3 regions of the Paenibacillus sp. S29 genome follow, and region 2 is predicted to be linked to each of the others. Evidence: riboswitches for the same ligand, from Rfam matches in the RefSeq annotation. Region 2 holds a riboswitch; each other region holds the start of a gene.
What was found. Region 2 has a riboswitch for thiamine pyrophosphate ahead of ACL9RM_RS14870 (thiamine phosphate synthase). Riboswitches for the same ligand answer to the same signal wherever they lie in the genome.
Positions count from the first base shown of each region.

Region 1: linked by a shared signal. The riboswitch ahead of thiC (phosphomethylpyrimidine synthase ThiC) and the one ahead of ACL9RM_RS14870 (thiamine phosphate synthase) in region 2 are both predicted to bind thiamine pyrophosphate.
Region 3: linked by a shared signal. The riboswitch ahead of ACL9RM_RS19370 (ECF transporter S component) and the one ahead of ACL9RM_RS14870 (thiamine phosphate synthase) in region 2 are both predicted to bind thiamine pyrophosphate.

Region 1 is NZ_JBMOUI010000004.1:392,648-399,018, reverse strand. Features, by position in the region: gene ACL9RM_RS09570 (hypothetical protein) at 408-560, shown strand; gene thiC (phosphomethylpyrimidine synthase ThiC) at 706-2,481, opposite strand; TPP riboswitch at 2,668-2,780, opposite strand; gene ACL9RM_RS09560 (IclR family transcriptional regulator) at 2,935-3,678, opposite strand; gene ACL9RM_RS09555 (alpha/beta hydrolase) at 3,977-5,014, shown strand; gene ACL9RM_RS09550 (Fe-Mn family superoxide dismutase) at 5,274-6,371, shown strand, end outside.
Region 2 is NZ_JBMOUI010000008.1:984-7,354, forward strand. Features, by position in the region: gene ACL9RM_RS14865 (ABC-F family ATP-binding cassette domain-containing protein) at 1-1,344, shown strand, start outside; TPP riboswitch at 1,438-1,546, shown strand; gene ACL9RM_RS14870 (thiamine phosphate synthase) at 1,812-2,405, shown strand; gene thiO (glycine oxidase ThiO) at 2,470-3,618, shown strand; gene thiS (sulfur carrier protein ThiS) at 3,615-3,818, shown strand; gene ACL9RM_RS14885 (thiazole synthase) at 3,821-4,588, shown strand; gene ACL9RM_RS14890 (ThiF family adenylyltransferase) at 4,585-5,646, shown strand; gene ACL9RM_RS14895 (response regulator transcription factor) at 5,787-6,371, shown strand, end outside.
Region 3 is NZ_JBMOUI010000012.1:77,388-83,758, forward strand. Features, by position in the region: gene ACL9RM_RS19365 (ABC transporter ATP-binding protein) at 1-1,020, opposite strand, end outside; gene ACL9RM_RS19370 (ECF transporter S component) at 1,020-1,616, opposite strand; TPP riboswitch at 1,866-1,975, opposite strand; gene ACL9RM_RS19375 (TatD family hydrolase) at 2,020-2,817, opposite strand; gene ACL9RM_RS19380 (polynucleotide kinase-phosphatase) at 2,838-5,447, opposite strand; gene ACL9RM_RS19385 (3' terminal RNA ribose 2'-O-methyltransferase Hen1) at 5,444-6,371, opposite strand, start outside.

The DNA of each region.
Region 1 (6,371 bases), on a different contig from region 2:
CTACTACCAAACATAAAGTCAATACAACTTTGACACTTTAATTCGCCACCAGACTGCCTCAATCCTGACTTGGATTCCGCAAAATTCTCCTTTTACAAGGTTATTCGACAAAATAACACAATCCCGACTACTAAACTAAGAAAACGGGCCTCTAGCCCTTGTTTTAGACCTAGGCACATTTTCCTCTAAAACGACCATCCTCCTAATCGACATTTTGGACACATATGACCATCTTCCTGTTTTATGTCAAAAGCGTTTTACTTTGAAAAAATGTGGGTATAATGATTGAAACATTACCAAGCAACCTACATAGCATTACGACATCAAGTACATACAAATAGTCCTATACAGACGTCCTAAGCAACTCAATCTGAATTTGACAATATGGAATTGGAGGAATGACCTACATGAATACAATGAACTTAACCGTCCACACCCTGATGCCCTTTCACCACCAATACCAACGTGCCAACGCGGTGAGTATGCAGAAGAAAGAAGATAGCTCGGAAAAGAAGCTCAGCTTTCAGGATATTTTAAATGAAAAAATGGGTAAAAAATAAGGCGCCGTTTATCCGGTTGCATGATCCGCTTTACATAAGCTAAAAAGCCGTAGTTTCCTACATCGACTGTAGAGAACCACGGCTTTTTTAATTCATTTGTCCCTAAACTCCCACGTTCGTTTTACTGACCTCCATCCCGATACTGCTATGCCTTCTCGCGCATTCCGGCAGCTACTGCTTCTTGAGTGTTCAGCCCCTTATCCGCTGCATAGGCGCGAATGTCCTGAGTGATACGCATACTACAAAATTTAGGGCCGCACATTGAGCAAAAATGTGCTTCCTTGGCGCCCTCTGCCGGTAGCGTTTCATCATGGTAGGATAAGGCACGCTCGGGATCAAGCGACAGATTGAACTGATCCCGCCAGCGGAACTCAAAGCGTGCCTTGGACAAAGCATCATCCCGCTGCTGCGCCCGTGGATGCCCCTTCGCCAGATCGGCAGCATGTGCCGCAATTTTGTAGGTAATGACACCCTCACGGACATCATCCTTATTGGGCAGACCCAAATGCTCCTTGGGCGTAACATAACACAGCATGGACGTCCCGAACCAACCGATCATCGCCGCCCCGATGGCTGAGGTAATATGATCATATCCGGGGGCAATATCCGTCGTGAGCGGTCCCAAGGTATAGAAAGGAGCTTCCTTACAAATCTCCATTTGTAAATCCACATTCTCTTTGATTTTATGCATAGGGACATGTCCCGGCCCTTCAATCATGACCTGAACATCGTGCTTCCAGGCGATTTGCGTTAGCTCGCCCAACGTTTCCAGCTCTGCAAACTGCGCTTCATCATTCGCATCATAGATACTACCTGGACGTAGACCATCCCCGAGAGAAAAGGCCACATCATAGGCTTTCATAATTTCGCAAATTTCTTCAAAATGTGTATACAAAAAATTCTCCTGATGGTGCGCAAGGCACCAGGCTGCCATGATTGACCCGCCCCGGGACACAATTCCCGTCATTCTATTCGCCGTCATCGGAATATACCGCAGCAATACACCCGCATGAATTGTAAAATAGTCCACTCCCTGCTCCGCCTGCTCAATCAGCGTATCGCGATACAACTCCCACGTCAGCGCTTCTGCTTCACCGTTCACCTTTTCAAGTGCCTGATACAGCGGCACAGTCCCAATCGGTACAGGAGAATTCCGAATGATCCATTCACGTGTTGTATGGATATTACGGCCTGTGGACAGGTCCATAACCGTATCCGAGCCCCAACGCACAGCCCAAGTCATTTTCTCCACTTCCTCCTCGATGGAGGAGGTAACCGCAGAATTACCAATGTTCGCATTGATCTTCACATGAAAATGACGCCCAATGACCATCGGCTCACTTTCCGGGTGATTGATATTCGAAGGCAAAATGGCTCGTCCAGCCGCCAATTCCTGCCGTACAAACTCAGGCTCCACCCCTTCGCGGATCGCCGCAAATTCCATTTCGGGCGTAATGATCCCTTGCCGCGCATAATGCATTTGCGTTACTGTACGCCCTTGCGAAGCACGAAGCGGACGATTGGTCACGCCGGGAAATTCTACTGTCTCCCGTTTGGAGCCAGGTTTCAGTCCATTATCCTCCGGCTGGACGGCGCGTCCCTCGTAAGCCTCCACATCGCCCCGTTCCAGTGCCCAAGCTCGCCGTAATGGAGGCAGGCCCTGACGGATATCGACCTGATAGGCTTCGTCGGTCATGGGACCGCTTGTATCATATACACGCAATGGCTCATGATGCTCCGTCCCCTGCGGCGTATGTGTAGGATGAAGAGCAATTTCGCGCTCTGGCACGGCAATGTCCGGCCGCGAGCCTTGAATATATACCTTACGGCTTCCTGGAAAGGGCGTTACCCCACTGGCTTGCTCCCCGTTTGTCTTCTCTACCTCAACTTCTTTTGTTCCTACTGCTTCTGTCGGCTTCATTGTCCATTCCTCCCGTTTCGATGAAATGACACACCGATCCGGAACCATTCCCAGGGTGGCGCTGATCTATGCAAAAAAGCCGGTTCCCCAGGGAACCGGCTAATCTAACGAGGCAGCTATCCAGACAATGCGCATATGGAATAATCCATTCCAATGCGCCACTGTAGACAGCAGCCGCGTATACATTTCAATGGCCGATTACTTCCCTACGCTGGTATGATCCAGATCAGGTGCAAAGGGTCCGGAATCTTGCACGATTCCATCTCAGCCCGGCATTACAGGCTCCCCCAGTAACTGTGATACTTCTATTCACATGAGGCGGATATAACAGACATCCGCCTTCCTTACCAGACTACTTCAAATTTATGGCTTTGGCAACCCTTTTAGGTTCCCTTTACCAAGGAGACGTTCCCCATCAAATCACTCTGCTTGCTTCAACTGTGTTCATTCTTGTTACGGGAGCATAAGCCCCATTTCCTTCGCCGCTTCGATCAAAATCGGAGCAAAGTCATGTAGCGTCTCGGGTGCAAGTCGGCTGACCGGGCCGGATACAGATAAAGCCGCAGTGACCTGTCCCTTCCGGTTCACAATTGGCGCTGCCACAGCAGCAGCCCCTGGCTCCCGTTCTTCATAGCTGGTCGCATAGCCCTTCTCGCGAATGTCCTGCAGCTGGGCTTTATAGACCTCCGGGTCTACTGAGGGCGGCCATTCATCCCCGCTTAGCAGGGCTTCCAGCTCCTGCGGCGGCATAAAGGCCGCCAGCACCTTGCTGGAGGCCCCTACAGCCAGCGGCATACGCGCACCTACAGGCGCGACCCTGCGGATCGCCTGATTGCTCTGCACGGCTTGTATGCGAATACGCATGCTGCCGTCCCGTAAGTACAAGCTGACCGTCTCCCCCAGACGGTCACGTAGTCCTTCCATTGCAGGTTGTAACAGCACCGCCGGCTCGTCACTTTGGGACAAATGCGTGGATAGCTCCCAAATGCGGAAGCCCAGTCGATATTTTTCCGTTTCGGCATTCCGAACGACAAAGCCCCGATCCTCCAACGTAGTCAGCAGCCGATGAACCGTGCTTTTATGTAGACCAATTTTGGAGGCAATCTCCGTCAGGCCAAGATCCGAATTTGCGGTAAAACACAGCAGTATATCAAGTGCACGCTCTACAGCGCGAACGGTTAATTTACGGTCTTCCATCGTGAACCGCTCCTCTTGTATCCATATTCGTTTCACACTATGAAACATGGTTACATAAATTATATAGAATAGTCGCGGCTACTGTAAACCGATGTTTTTGTGACAACCATATTACAGAACGAGAACAAACATCGACAATTCTTTGCATCATTTTTACTTTTCCGGTTCAGGCGTTGACTTTGGATAATCCCCATCATACGATAATAGGTATCTATACGGATCTACACTACTATTTTCAAGTGGAATTATACCTATATTCTATGAAACGAAGATCAATTTTATATAAGGAGGCTCTTACATGATTTCGACATCCCAGCGCAACGCTCAGCTACAGACCGCTGTTCAGGAGCCGTCCACCCCACTCTTTAATCCCCGCCTGCTGCGGTTCAAGCACGTTGTGATTGCTCTGCTGCTGTCGGTCGTCTTTTTTCTGTTGTTTTGTTTTATTGCCTTGCATGCTTACATCGCATGGGTACTTACGAATCCCACCGTTGCACCACTGTACTCTAATCCGATGCAGGCCAAAAGCATGCCTTATGAGGAAGTTAGCTTCCCTGCCAAGGATGGTAGCCGCATGGTACAAGGCTGGTATATCCCGGCGGATCAATCGCGGAAAACGATTATTTTCAGCCATGGTTATGGGGCTAACCGCGAAGAAAGCTGGATTCCCATGTATGATCTGGCGCATTATGCCCACAGTTTGAACTTTAATGTGGTCATGTTCGATTATGGATTTGCGTCACAAAACAGCAAAGCAGTCGCAACCGGAGGCAAAGCAGAATCCCAACAGCTCCTCGGAGCAATTCAGCTTGCGAAGCAACGCGGCTCATCGGAGATTATCGTATGGGGCTTCTCCATGGGAGCAGGCACCGCTCTTCAGGCGGGCTTGCAAACCAAAGATGTGGACGCAATGATTTTGGACAGCACCTTCCTGCTGGAACCGGATACGCTGTACCATAACATTCACAATCAAATTAATCTGCCAAGACATCCGTCTTTGGAAATTCTGGAGTTGCTGTTTCCAGTCTTGAACGGCACCAGCTTACATCAGATTCCATATCAGGAGGTTAAAAAGGAAAACTATCCGTTCCCAATCATGTTTGTGCATGGTACACAGGATGAAAAAGCTCCTTATCCTATTGCGGAAAAGCTCGCTGCCAATCAGACTAACCCGCTTTCCAGTGTATGGATTGTCAAAAACGGAATACATGAGCTTATTTTCAGAGAGCACCCTCGTGAATATTTGCGACGGGTATCGACGTTTCTAAGCAGTGTACAGGAGCTGGAGGATAAGAAAATCGTCGCTGATGCCCACAAACAAACGACTACGAAGTAAAAAATTATTTTTCGAAGAACTGTATTCTATTCTTCCCCTTGAAGAAGCCTGTCTATGGACACTTAACCCGTGCCGTAGCTGGGCTTCTTTTTCGTGTCCCATGGGTATTCATTGTTTTACCTAACAGATGTGACCGGATTAAGGGAGTTCGTAGACATATTCCTGATGGGACAGCGAATATACTGGGTACGTATGCATCCAGGGCAGATCTACCAGATCGGCCGGATAGCCATAGTGGGATACGGGAGGTAAAAAAACGATGCTGAGTACTTATGGGTCTTTCCTGCCCTTACGTGTGCTGGAGGAAATTCGGCATTGGAAGCAGCAGGAAAGTTGGCATGTGGAAGTGATTAAATCCGCTACCGAGGGACTGGAGCCTACTTATGTACGGCTGCTGGATGATTGGCGGACTGTATTCGAACAGACGGAACGCACCGCCATAGAGTTGCTTGAAGAGCAACGGAGCGCACTCGATCCGGCAGATCAGGCGTGGCATCAGGAATGGAAACAGCTGTCAGCTGCTCCACAAGCACATACACACGAATTCACTGAACATTCAAAACAGTCAAGGGAATTAGACGCATCATCATCTGTAAAGATGCCGTTGTCAGAGTCAGCCTCAAACTCTCAGCTTGACTCACAAGAATTAAATCGTCGACTGGACGATTTGCTGCAAACCGCAAACCGTCAGTCACAGGAGTATGTACGGCAGCTCGGGCTGCTAAGCGAGCACAGTCATGCATTGCGTCAGCAACCAAAATCCGCCGGAGTTGTATTACACGCGGCACATGAAAGCCAATATTTCCTGATCTCGACAACCCCCTTTCAGGAACCTGGTTCCATCGCAAGGGCTGCTAGGTTGTATCATGTAGCTACAGAGGGTGAGAATTACCCAGAGGAAGCGTTTCGAGAACGGCAGGCAGGCATAAGGGGAGAAGGCGCATGGACGACTAAAGGCGTCAAGTCCAGCCAGGCGCAACCTTCGGCAACGGAAAAAACCACAATCGGCCGGTCGGTTCCTATTGGGGGACATCGGCTACCGCCGCTCCCTTACCCCTATAATGCGCTTGAACCGTATATTGATGAGAAAACGATGCGTATTCACCATGACAAGCATCATTTGAGCTATGTGAATGACCTGAATAAAGCGGAAAAGAAACTGGAAGAAGCCCGAAAAACAGGTGATTTTGACCTCGTAAAACATTGGGAACGGGAACTGGCATTCAACGGCGCAGGCCATTATCTGCATACTCTTTTTTGGACGATCATGAGTCCTCAAGGCGGTGGAAACCCAAGCGGACCGCTGGCTGAACAGATTAAAAAGGATTTTGGCAGCTACGATGCATTCAAAAAGCAA
Region 2 (6,371 bases):
CTGGATCAGCACACCAAGCTGACACCGGGCAAAACGGTACGTGATGTATTAAAAGACGCTTTTCTTCCTTTGTTGGAATTGGAAAAGGAAATGATGCAGATTACTGACAAAATGGGGGATGCTTCTCCTGAAGAGTTGGAAGTGTTGCTGGAACAGATGGGTGAAATTCAGGAGCAACTGGATATGGGGGATTTTTACCTCATTGATGTGAAGGTTGAAGAAATGGCGAATGGACTAGGTCTGTCGGCCATAGGACTGGATCGGGATGTATCTGCACTTAGCGGCGGGCAACGAACAAAAGTGCTTCTTGCCAAGTTGCTGTTGGAAAAGCCGAATGTCCTGCTGTTGGATGAGCCTACCAACTATTTGGATGTAGAGCATATTGAATGGCTTACGCGCTATTTGAAGGATTATCCCTATGCTTTTATTCTTATTTCACATGATACTGAATTTATGAATCAGGTCGTTAATGTTATTTACCATCTTGAGTTTGCCAAGATGACCCGTTATTCAGCTAACTATGAAAAGTTTCTTGAAATGGCGGATCTGAACAAAGCTCAGCATATTGATGCTTATGAGAAGCAACAGGACTTTATTAAGAAACAGGAAGATTTTATTCAGCGTAATAAAGCGCGTGCTTCTACCTCAGGCCGAGCAAAGAGCCGTGAAAAGCAGCTTGATCGGATCGAACGTATTGATAAGCCTGAAGAAGCCGCAAAACCAACCTTTCAATTCAAAGAGGCACGTGCAAGCGGAAAGACGGTATTTGAGGGTATTGATTTTGAGATTGGTTATACACATGCCCTTTTGCCTAAGATGTCCATGACGATTGAACGTGGCGAAAAAATTGCAATTGTCGGCTACAACGGTGTCGGTAAATCGACATTGCTCAAAACCATATTGGGAAAAATTCCGCCAATCAGTGGAAAAACCTATCAAGGTGATTTTTTGCAGCCCGCTTATTTTGAGCAGGAAGTAAAGGCAGAGAAAATTACACCGATTGACGATGTGTGGAATGAATTTCCGCATTTGAACCAGCATGAAGTACGAGCGCATTTGGCGCGCTGCGGTTTGAAAAATGAGCATATCACACGTCCGCTATCTGCGCTTAGTGGTGGAGAACAGGCTAAAGTCCGTCTCTGCAAACTGTTAATGCGTGAAAGCAACTGGGTATTGTTCGATGAGCCTACCAACCACTTGGATGTTAAAGCAAAGGATGAGCTGAAACGTGCCTTGAAGGAATACAAAGGGACCGTATTGCTTGTATCTCACGAACCGGACTTTTACGAGGATTGGGTAACCAAAACGTGGAATGTGGAAGAGTGGTCAAGTAAAGTTAACTAAAATCAGTTAAATCCAGTTCTGCATATTTCACACGAAGTGGGGTTTGCAGAATTAGGAAAATATGCTAAGCTATCTTTAGCTTATACAATAAAATAGTCACACTAGGGGAGCCGCCCATGCGGCTGAGACGGAATAAATGGATTTCGGACCCTTTGCACCTGATCTGGGTTATGCCAGCGTAGGGAAGTGAGCGCCGTACAAACAAGGCAACACCATCTTTATTTTGTTTGTGCGTGGGACGATACACGTATACGGATATCATGGTCCGTTCGATTATTGGACGTTCGTTAAACCACTTCCTTGGGGAAGTGGTTTTTTTTGCGTTTCGTTCATTTTAAGTTGTTCGAGCTTCCGTAGACGGATTCACATACAATCCCCTTTCATTACTGCTGGTAGACGTGGCTGCTAAGCTTAGATCCTTTAATCCAATGTGAGGTGAAGACAAAATCGAATTACACGCAATTTCGATGGAAAAGGGCACTTTTGCACAAGCCGCCCGAGTGGCTGCTATGATTTGTCCGTATGTTCATTATGTACACGCACGTTTAAAACAGAATGGTGCCTCTGCCTTGCTTTCTTTGACTCGCAGCATGGTGGAGCAGGAAGTTCCTTTGCAACAAATTGTAGTAAATGATCGTGTGGATGTAGCTTTACTTACTTTGGTTGGAGCCGTCCAGCTACCAGCTAATGGATTACCTGTTGTGGATGTGAAAAGCCTACTTTCAAAGAGTATACGCTGTGGAGTGTCTGTGCATTCCTTGGAGGAGGCGCAGACTGCCGAGCAGGCAGGAGCAGACTATGTACTTTATGGTCACGTATATGAGACCCATTGTAAGCCTGGTATTGTACCGCGGGGTTTAGCTCAGCTTGAACATATTTGCAGGCTGTTGAACATTCCGGTGATCGCGCTGGGCGGCATACAACCGCACCATATCCCGGAGCTTTATATGGCCGGAGCAAGCGGAATTGCGGTGATGTCTGGTATATGGGAGGCTGAGTCGCCCGTTGCAGCTGCGATGGAATATAGGCGAATGGCAGATCTTGTAGTTCACAGCCTGTAGCGAGAAAACGAGAGTAGAGGCAAGCTGAAAGCAGAATGGTTTATGGAGAGGAGACACGGAACAAATGCTAAAGATACACACAGAGGCAAGAGCGATAGGACATGCTGAATGCTTGGTCATAGGTGGAGGTGTCATCGGCAGTTCCATTGCTTATCATGTGGCCAAGGAGGGAAGAAGTACGATCATGCTGGAACGATTGATCCCAGGTGAGGGAGCCTCAGGAGCAGCAGTTGGAATGCTGGCAGCGGAAAGTGAAGAGTTCACCGACTCTGAGCTGGCACGATTTGCTCGCAGAAGTCGAGATGCATTCCCTGAGCTTGTCTGTGATCTGGAGCGTTTGTCGGGTATTTCGGTGGAATTCCGTACAGAAGGATTTGTGACCCCTTTCCGTACGGAAACCGAAGGCCAAAAACGCTGGAAAGCTGCTAAAACGCGAGAGAATGATTGTCCTATCTGGTGGGATGCGAGGGAATTGGCCCGACGAATTCCAGGTTTGGATGAACAAGCGATCGGAGCAATATATCGTTCAAAGGAGACACAAGTGGCTCCTGTCCAGCTTTGTCGTGCTTATGCAGGTGCTGCTGCGGTGCTGGGAGCAACGGTATGGTCTGGTACACGGGCAGAGCAACTGGTCATACAAGATGGTCGAGTTTGCGGTGTCCGAACAGATAGCGGCTTTTTTTCCTGCGATCAGGTCATTATTGCTGGAGGCTTGGATAGCATGAAATTACTGGCGCAGGTTGGGTTTGAATATCCACTTTATCCGGTCAAGGGCGAAGCGGTAGCGGTCTCCTTGAAGGATCACCCATTAGAATACACCATTTATGCTGATGATATTTACCTCGTGCCTAAACAGAATAACGAGCTTTGGATTGGGGCAACGAGCCTTCCGCATCAATATGACGAAGAAGTGACCGTAGGAGGCTTGGAGGGGTTGCTGGCACATGCCTCTGCTTGGCTGCCGCGCGTCCGTGAAGCTTCTTTTATACGCGCTTGGGCGGGCTTACGTCCGCAGGCTGCATCAGGCCATCCTTTTATAGGTACTGTTCCTGGGGTCGAGGGCGTATATGCTGCAGTCGGGCATTATCGCAACGGTGTCCTGCTGAGTGATGCTACCGGGCGTGCGATGGCAGCTATGCTTAATGGAGCTGGTGCAGCAGAACTTGGGATAAGTAGTTTTTCTTCTGAGCTCCTCAAGGAGAAAAGCTTATGAAGCTGACGATTAACGGCCAGAGCATGACCTTTTCTAATCGAATCACTCATGTGAATCAATTGCTACATGAGCTTGATGTAAAGGTGAAAACCGTAGTGGTGGAGCTGAACCGGCATATATTGAGCCGTGAAGATCATGATGAAGCGGTACTGAAGGATGGAGATTGCCTAGAGATTGTACATTTTGTGGGAGGCGGTTGATTATGTTAACCATTGGAAAAGCATCTTTTACCTCGAGGTTGCTGTTGGGAACAGGAAAATTCTCTGATCTGGATATCCAATCCCAAGCCGTAGAGGCTGCTGAGACGGAAATATTGACGTTTGCTGTACGGAGATTGAACTTGGAGGAACGGGATAAGCAGCATTTTCTCGATATGCTGGATTTGAGCCGGTATACACTTCTTCCCAACACAGCAGGGGCTACAACTGCAGAGGAGGCGATTCGTATTGCCAAATTGGCAAAAGCCTCCGGCCTGTGCGATATGATTAAGGTGGAAGTCATTGGGGATAGCAAGACACTGCTCCCTGACCCTTTTGAAACGTTGAAAGCTAGTGATAAGCTGTTGGAAGAAGGCTTTATCGTGCTGCCCTACATATCGGACGATGTGATTCTAGCAAAGAGGCTACAAGAGCTTGGAGTACACGCCGTTATGCCTGGAGCTTCACCGATTGGTACAGGACATGGTTTGCTCAATCCGTTTTCTTTAGGGCTAATTATTGAACAGGCGGAGGTTCCGGTTATTGTCGATGCGGGTATTCGCTCACCCGGTGACGCGGCAATGGCGATGCAGTTAGGGGCAGATGCTGTTTTGTTGAACACAGCCGTATCAGGAGCGAAGGACCCAGTAAAAATGGCCGAGGCCATGAAACTGGCTGTTCGTGCTGGAAGGTATGGTTTTGAGGCGGGGATGATTCCTGTAAAACGTTACGCTTCAGCAAGCAGTCCGACAGAAGGTATGGTTCAGGTATGAAGGTAACTGACAAATCCGGTGCAGGAGAAACACATCCAAGTGACCGTTATTCCAGACAGGAAAGATTCGCGCCCTTTGGACCGACAGGACAACGCCGGCTTGCTTCTTCCCACGTACTAATCATAGGTGCCGGAGCGTTAGGTACAGGTATTGCGGAAACGCTCGTTCGCGGGGGCGTAGGTACAGTGAGCCTCGTAGACCGGGATTATGTGGAATGGAGCAATTTGCAGCGCCAGCAGCTTTTTCAGGAAAGTGATGCTGCGCAAAGATATCCCAAAGCAGTAGCTGCTCAGCGAAGATTAAAGGATATTAATTCGGAAACGGTTATACATGGACATGTACTGGATGTTGGGGTGGAAGAGCTGGAAGAGTTGATCCAGGGGGTAGATCTCATGATGGATGCAACCGATAATTTCGATACCCGACTTCTTATGAACGACATGGCACTCAAGCATCGGATACCTTGGATTTATGGGGGATGTGTGGGCAGCTATGGTGTAACCTATACCATCTTACCGGGTCAAACGCCTTGTCTTCACTGTCTGCTGGGAACTGTACCGTTTGGTGGAGAAACCTGTGATACCGCCGGGATTATTCCGCAGGCCGTACAGATGGTCACGGCTAACCAAACTACGGAAGCTTTCAAACTTCTTGGTGGATATCCAGAAGATTTGAGAGGAAAGCTGCTTTCGTTTGATTTGTGGAAAAATGAGTATGTAGCAATAGTGGTAGATAGCGTTAAAAAGGAGAACTGTCCTTCTTGCGGCAGCCAACCGACGTATCCCTATTTGTCGGCCTCTCATCGGCAGAAGACAGATGTTTTGTGCGGTAGGGATACCGTTCAAATTAGACCAGCAAACCCAACACATCTGAATCTTGCAGAAACAGCAGATAGATTTGCTTCTTTGGGAGAAGGAAAAGTAGAGCGGAATCCGTTTTTGGTTTCCTTTAGTACAAGCGAGCATCGCTTGGTTGTTTTTGCAGATGGCAGAGCGTTGATTCATGGGACAAAGGACGTGGCAAAAGCAAGAAGTCTGTATCATCGCTATTTGGGTTAAACTATAAAAGCAGAAAGCCATTCTTTGGAGAATGATTTTCTGCTTTTTTGTTACAATAATATTAATATGCTTTAATGGCTTATAACAAACTTGTTCGTATCCAATATGTAATGCTATGTCCAAACCAGGTGGGTGAAAAGATGAGCCCGTTAATTTTACTTGTGGATGTAAATGAAGCGTCTCCCGTATTTGTTCATCCATTGGAGCAGGCAGGTTATCAGGTGGTTCATGTTAGCAATACGACAGATGCAAGCTCTTATGTAGCCCATAATCCTGTGGATTTGTTACTACTCAATATAGAAGATGAACCGACGGATTCACATGGCTTGCTTCGCACATTGCAGCAATACCATCCTCATGTCCCGCTATTTGTTATGACTTCATCAGATGAGGAGGACCATATTGTTTCCTGCTTTGAACAAGGAGCACATGACGTGATCGTTCTGCCCTTTTATCCTAGAGTTTTTCAGGCTAGAGTGGCTAATTTATTGCGGATTTTTGGTATTGAACGCGATGTGAAAAGGGCAATCGAGGCGGGTGATTTACATATAGATAATGCAAGCAGAATGGTGAGCAGAGGGGGGCAAAAGCTGGAATTAACTCCGAAAGAATTTGATCTTTTGCTTCATCTGGCGATACATCTTAACCAAGTTTGTAGCAGACAGCAAATTCTGAAGGATGTTTGGAAACATGATTATATCGTTGATACGAACGTAGTAGACGTC
Region 3 (6,371 bases), on a different contig from region 2:
TGCCAGTTGTTCCGTACTGCCTGCCTCAATTCCGCGCACGCTATAGCGTCCCTGTGTGCGAAGTAAGCGCATCATGGAGAGCAGCAGCGAGCTTTTGCCAGCCCCGTTTTCACCGACCACGCCAATCCAGTCACCAGGCTTCACCTGCGCATGCTCCACATAAATCACTGAACTTAAACCGCGGAGACCACTAAAATGTTTCAGCTCCAGCAAATCAATCTCCGTACCATTCCCCGTACCATTCTGCTGTGTCACTGATTCACTCCAACGCGGCGAAGACGATTCATTCCATACTCCCGGGTACCACACGCCATACTCAGACAATGCCTGCCGATGCACATGAAATACTTCTTCTGCCCTTCCATCCGCAATGATCTCCCCTTGAGCAGAAAGCACCACAATCCGATCCACATCATGGACGATTTCATTAATTTTATGCTCTACGATCACCAGTGTCTGGTCTACCGAAATATTGCGAATGGTATCCCACACCTGTGTGGTGCCTTCCTCGTCCAACAAAGCCGTCGGCTCATCCAGAAAAAGCACTTCTGGCTCCATAGCCAGCACAGACGCAATCGCCAGACGCTGCTTCATTCCCTGTGACATGTTGCCAATGGGCATATGTATATCATCCGTCGATAGACCAACCTGTATCAGCAGCTCGCGAATACGGGATTGCATCTGTTCCCGGGGAACCTGATTATTTTCCAACACAAAAGCCAGTTCCTCGTCTGCATATGACATACAGAACTGCGTATCAGGATCTTGAAATACAATACCTGAGACACTTGGGATTACAGCAGCATCGCATTTCATGGGCACTTCTATCGTGCGTGGAATCAGACCGCTTAACACTTGGAGCAGTGTTGATTTACCGCATCCACTCGGTCCCAGTAGCAGCAGCTTTTCCCCCTTGTGGACAGACAAAGACATATTGTGAAAAAGCAGCTCTTGCTCACCAGGGAATTTCAACCGTAGACGAGTGATCGAAGCCACCACATCTTCGGTTGCCCGGCTCATCAATCCAGCCCCTTATAATCTTGTTCCGTTGCAGGTCTCAAACTTCGTGTAACTCCGGTTACCTCCAATGCCTTAGCCAGATAGAACGCGAATACCCCGGCAATCACAATACTGCCAATCATCCGAAATCCAATATACAAAACATAGTTCCAGGTCGATAGCTGATCAATATACCCGTAACTGAAGTCTAAAATCAGAGAAGTGACAGCCGCCCCAGCCGCAGCAAGCGAAGCAACCCATAGGTTTGCGTTCCGATACAGAAAAGCCGCAAAAAACAGCTCCGCTCCCAAGCCTTGCAGCAGGCCATAGTACAAGGTGGACATGCCCCATTCGCTTCCCAAAAAAGCGCTGACCGTTGCCGCTGCCACCTCTGCCAAAATGGCAACACCCGGCTTGCGAATGATGAGATAAGCAAACGTGCCTGCCATAAACCACATGCCATACATCAGTTGCTCGGCATGTAGACCAAATGGTTTCATCAAATCATAGGCAGGTCCCCATATTTTGTAGACCAACCCGAACACAACAGATATCACAATCGTGACCAAAATATCAGTCAGCTTCAACCCTTTGGACGCTCTTACAGCAGTATTCATTATTGCGTGCTCCCCTTTTTCCTTATAATTGGCCTCTTGGCCATAAAAAAAGCTTGTCTGGAGCTGAATCTCCAGGCAAGCTTTATGCGCAGTAAAAGGTGAAGCACCATACAAAACATCATTCGTCGATATGCCTTATATAACCAGTAGTCTAAGCTACTACACTGATACCAAGCCAAAGTCAGGGTCAAGGTAAAATGCTAGGACATACATTGAATCTATCGACAACCGCAAAACAAGCGGCATTCCTGTATAGTGTTCTTGGTTTCTCTACGCTGGCATTACCCAGATCAGATTTTACGGTCAGTGGCAAGGGCCACCCTCTCAGCCTGACTTTCTCAAGCTCCCGACAATGCTCTTTTAATTCACTATAATATATACCACATCTATGGCTTTGACAATCCTATAATCCGAAGAAACGTTTGGCTGTCTCCGTCGTCGCGATTTCGATCTCCATCATGCTTCGACCTGTACATTCGGCAACCGTAGCAGCAATATGAGCGAGATACACGGGCTCATTACGCCCTTCTTTGGGCTTCACGGGCAAATTACGCGGGGTCAAAAATGGAGCATCCGTTTCAATCATCAGACGGTCCAAGGGAATATCTCTGACCAGTTCACGCAGATGTTTGCCACGCCGTTCGTCGCAAATCCAGCCGGTGATCCCGATATACAGTCCCATTTCTACATACGTATGCAATTCCTGTTCAGTGCCAGTAAAACAATGCACTACCGCTTTATCCACAAGCCCTTGATACTCCCGAAGCATAGCGACAAGGTCCTCATGTGCATCTCGTTCATGCAGAAATAACGGCATATTCAGCTCACCCGCCAGTTGGATTTGCTCGCCAAACCATCGACGCTGCACATCACGTGGCGAAAAATCACGGTTATAGTCCAATCCGCATTCCCCTATGGATACAACCTGCGGCTGACCCGCCAACTGGCGGAGCTGCTGAATCGTGTCTGCGTTGCAGTCTTTGGCATCATGGGGATGCACGCCAGCTGTCGCATACAGCTTGCCCGGATAACGTGCTGCATACTGAGAAGCCTCCCGACTGCTGCGGACACTGGTCCCGGTAATAATCAGCGGTGAAATCCCTACAGCCGCGGCTCTCTCCACCACCTGTTCCCGATCTGCATGAAACGAACGGTGCATCAAGTTCACACCAATATCAATTAACGGTGTACCCCTTTCCATCTCAATCCCTCCTTCGCAAACTACAATCTCGGATCAATCGGCTCCGATTCCAGCGATAGCGCGGCAAGGACGCATTCATGAATACGATCTACCGTATCCTTGCGGACAAAACGTTCCACGCCTTCCATACCAAGCGCTCCTTCCATCAGGGCATGACGCTCCTTTTTGTTCGTTCGACGCTGCTTCAGACGCTTTAAATTCTCAGAGGCAAGATAATCCATACCGTAAATGATGTGCAAATACTTGCGGCCTCTCACCTTGATTGCAGGCTGAATCATCTTGTCCCGATTTTTCATCAAAAAGCGTTCCGGTTTGATCACAATCCCCTCATGACCATCCTCTGTCATCTCGTTCCACCAGCGAATGACCTCTTCCTCGCTTGCTTCGTCCGTGATCACGCGATACTCTGTCTCCATAAACAGGGAAGACAGCCCAGCCAGCTCCCGGTTTTGCTCCATATGCCAAATATGAGAATGGTCGAAAAAAGTCTTTCCGCTGTGTGCCAGCGTATGGAACGGTGCGATACGAATTTTATCCAGACCGTCCACATCCCAGCAATATTTTTGAAAAGCCTCTTGAAACGTTACAGCATTCGCGTACTTCTGTTCCATTTCCTCCAACCAGTCTCCAACCTCTCGGCCTGCAACCTCTGCCTGCTTCAGCTTGTCTACCAGCTTACTGCGATCCAGCAGAGCTGCTTCCCCCACATGGGCATACTGTGCAGCAATCAGTTCCCGAGCCTTGAGATTCCACGGTACAATTTCCGCATCCAGCAACACAAAATCCGTCTGGTTCCGTTCAAAATATCCAGCAGTCCGTAGATCCACATTTAGCTTTTCCAGCACTTGCTTCCCAAGGCTTTGTTCAAAGAAAGCTCTCCCGCTCCGACTGTAGATCGTGCCCAATGTCGGGTAGCCTACATATTGAACAGCAGCCTGTTCGTTTTTGAATAATAGCAAAATAGCCCGGCTACCCATATGTTTTTTCTCGGCCACCATCGTTTGTACTCCTTGCCCACGATAATAAGCCAGCGCCTCACGTGGATGCTCCAGATATCCTGCCTCTGCAGACACCGTTGGAGCAGGACTCATCGTCGGTGGAATATATACCAGTTCCTCCATGGGTACAGTTACATGTGACACGGTATCTATAGCGGATTTGATCCATTCTCCTTGTACGCGCACTTCGCCATACGATTCCGTCAGCACACTGTAACCAGCGATGAGCTTGCGTAAATTCGGCGGGGAAAACCGTTTTCTCTGCCACCGGACAAGTGGGCTATCGGGATCATTCGCATAGTTCTCATGTGCCGGAACGCTGACAAATTCCTTTTCCGGATAACGATAAGCGGTCAGCATACCGCCAAATACCACACCCTGATCAATATTCACCGTCTGATTCACAAGGGTAGGCTGCGGTCTCGGATCATGTCCCCATACTACTATTTCTCCCGATTCATGGTCTACGAACCAATCCTTGCGGATCGGTTTTCCGTTCGCATCCTGTCCTTCCGTATCTCCATAGCGGCAATAATCAGCAATACGTGCCGACTGTTTTCCAATAAAATGATCCTTAATCCCGGCATGAGCCACGACCACGTGTCGCAATCCATTTCTGCCAAAAATAAGATGAGAGGGTGCATGTAGCAGAAAATCCCTCAACTCACTTCTAAGCTGTTCCGCCGCTACCTTGCCCGCTTTTTGTTCATACTGGGTCAGTTCCTCTGCAAATCGTTCATCCCCATGACTGAGAGTCACCTTTCTTCCATCGAGATAACGGCCGATTTTCCAGCCATGATTGCTGTCAATCATATACGCTAGTCCGGCATCCACGTGCTTTTTCCAGAACTGCACCGCTTGTAACGATTCTGGGCCACGGCTCATTACGTCCCCGACAGATACCAGTCTTCTGCCATCTGGATGATGGTATAGTCCTTCCGTATCTTCCGTATATCCTAGCTGCTCTATCACTTCCAGCATCTCACGGTAGCACCCATGGATATCACCAATGATGTCAATACCTGAGCCTATCTCATGAAATAGTGGCTGTGCACGGCGGACAAAATTCATTTCTTCTATATCCTTAAGGATATAGCAAGCGTTAAAGCCTTCCTCACGGATACCACGCAGGTTCCGCTTTAACAGCTGTGCCTGCTGCTTGACCCGTTGGCGGCCACGCGGATGCTCCCTGCCTAAATCCCGTTCCAGCAGCACAGCTTCGGGTACATCCAGTACCCAGGCCATCACAGGAACATGCGCCTTGGCTGCCAGCTGTACATATTTTTGACGGTCCTCAGCATACAAATGGGTGGCATCCACAACCGTCAGTTTATTCAAGCGACAGCGCATAGCCAGAATCGTATCCATCGCCTCAAACGCCTTGGCTGACATTTGCTGATACTCATAGAACAGTACGTCCGATTCCAGCCTTGGAAGTCCACTCCAGTCTATAAATTCCGTATCTCCGACCAGCTTGCGAAAATGATCCGAGGATACCACTTCTGTCTCCAGTAGAATCCCTTCACTCACCAGCCTGTCCAATAATGTGGTTTTGCCACTGTTGGAGGCCCCAACCAACACAACCAGTCCAGCATGCGGTAAATGAATCGTACGTTTGGATGAATTGCTCATGCTTCCTTCTGCTCCTTTCTGCGCGTAAATATAGCCATTTGGGTCGGTTGTCCAAAGCCTTCGACCTCTTCTCCGATCCCCTTCAGCGCTACCGAATAAGGAGCTTCCGCAATCCACTGCTCACATCGTTCCTGAAACTCGCTTCTACTCCATTCAAAACGATGATCGCCATGCCGCAGCTCTTGCTGATTCATACGATACACTTCATTATATTCACGATTGGGAGTCGTCACGATCAGCACGCCCGGCTGATACTCCGTCACAATCGTCTTCATCACCCGGTTCAGACGATGCTCATCCACGTGCTCAATGACCTCACATAGAATCATCACATCTTTGCCCCGCAATTGTTCATCATAATAAAAAAGAGAGCCCATCATGGGTGTAGGGCTGATCGCGTCAGCATGCCTTTCCAGCTTGGCAAAACGCTCCATGGCTCTCACTTGTGCATACGCAGACGGCTCGACAGCCCAAATCTCTTCAATGCCCGTCATTCGGGCCAGCCGAGCCGATAGCTTCCCTTCCCCTGAACCAAAATCTACGATTTTCTGTCTTCGAGGCAGCTTGCGAATCACATCCATAATGGCTTGATATCGCAGTTCATTCAGCCGTACAGTAGGCTGCTGCTTCCCTTCCTCCTGTGGCTGCTCTTGCTGTTGAACCTGTTCATGCTTATCCTTTTGAGCTTGGACAGTATCCTTTTCAATGTATTTTTTTGTACCTGTTGTTTCAGCAGAATCAGATTGCTCAAATTGCTCAATCAGATTGGTAAAACGAAGCGTGCGTCGAATGATCAGCTCGCGTAGTGGATGCTCTGGTAGCCAGCCTTCTCCGTAACGTCTCAGCTTGTCAAACTCTTCTTCACTAATATAGTAGTGCTTATAATTATCCAGCACCGGAATCAACAGCAATAACTGACGCAAC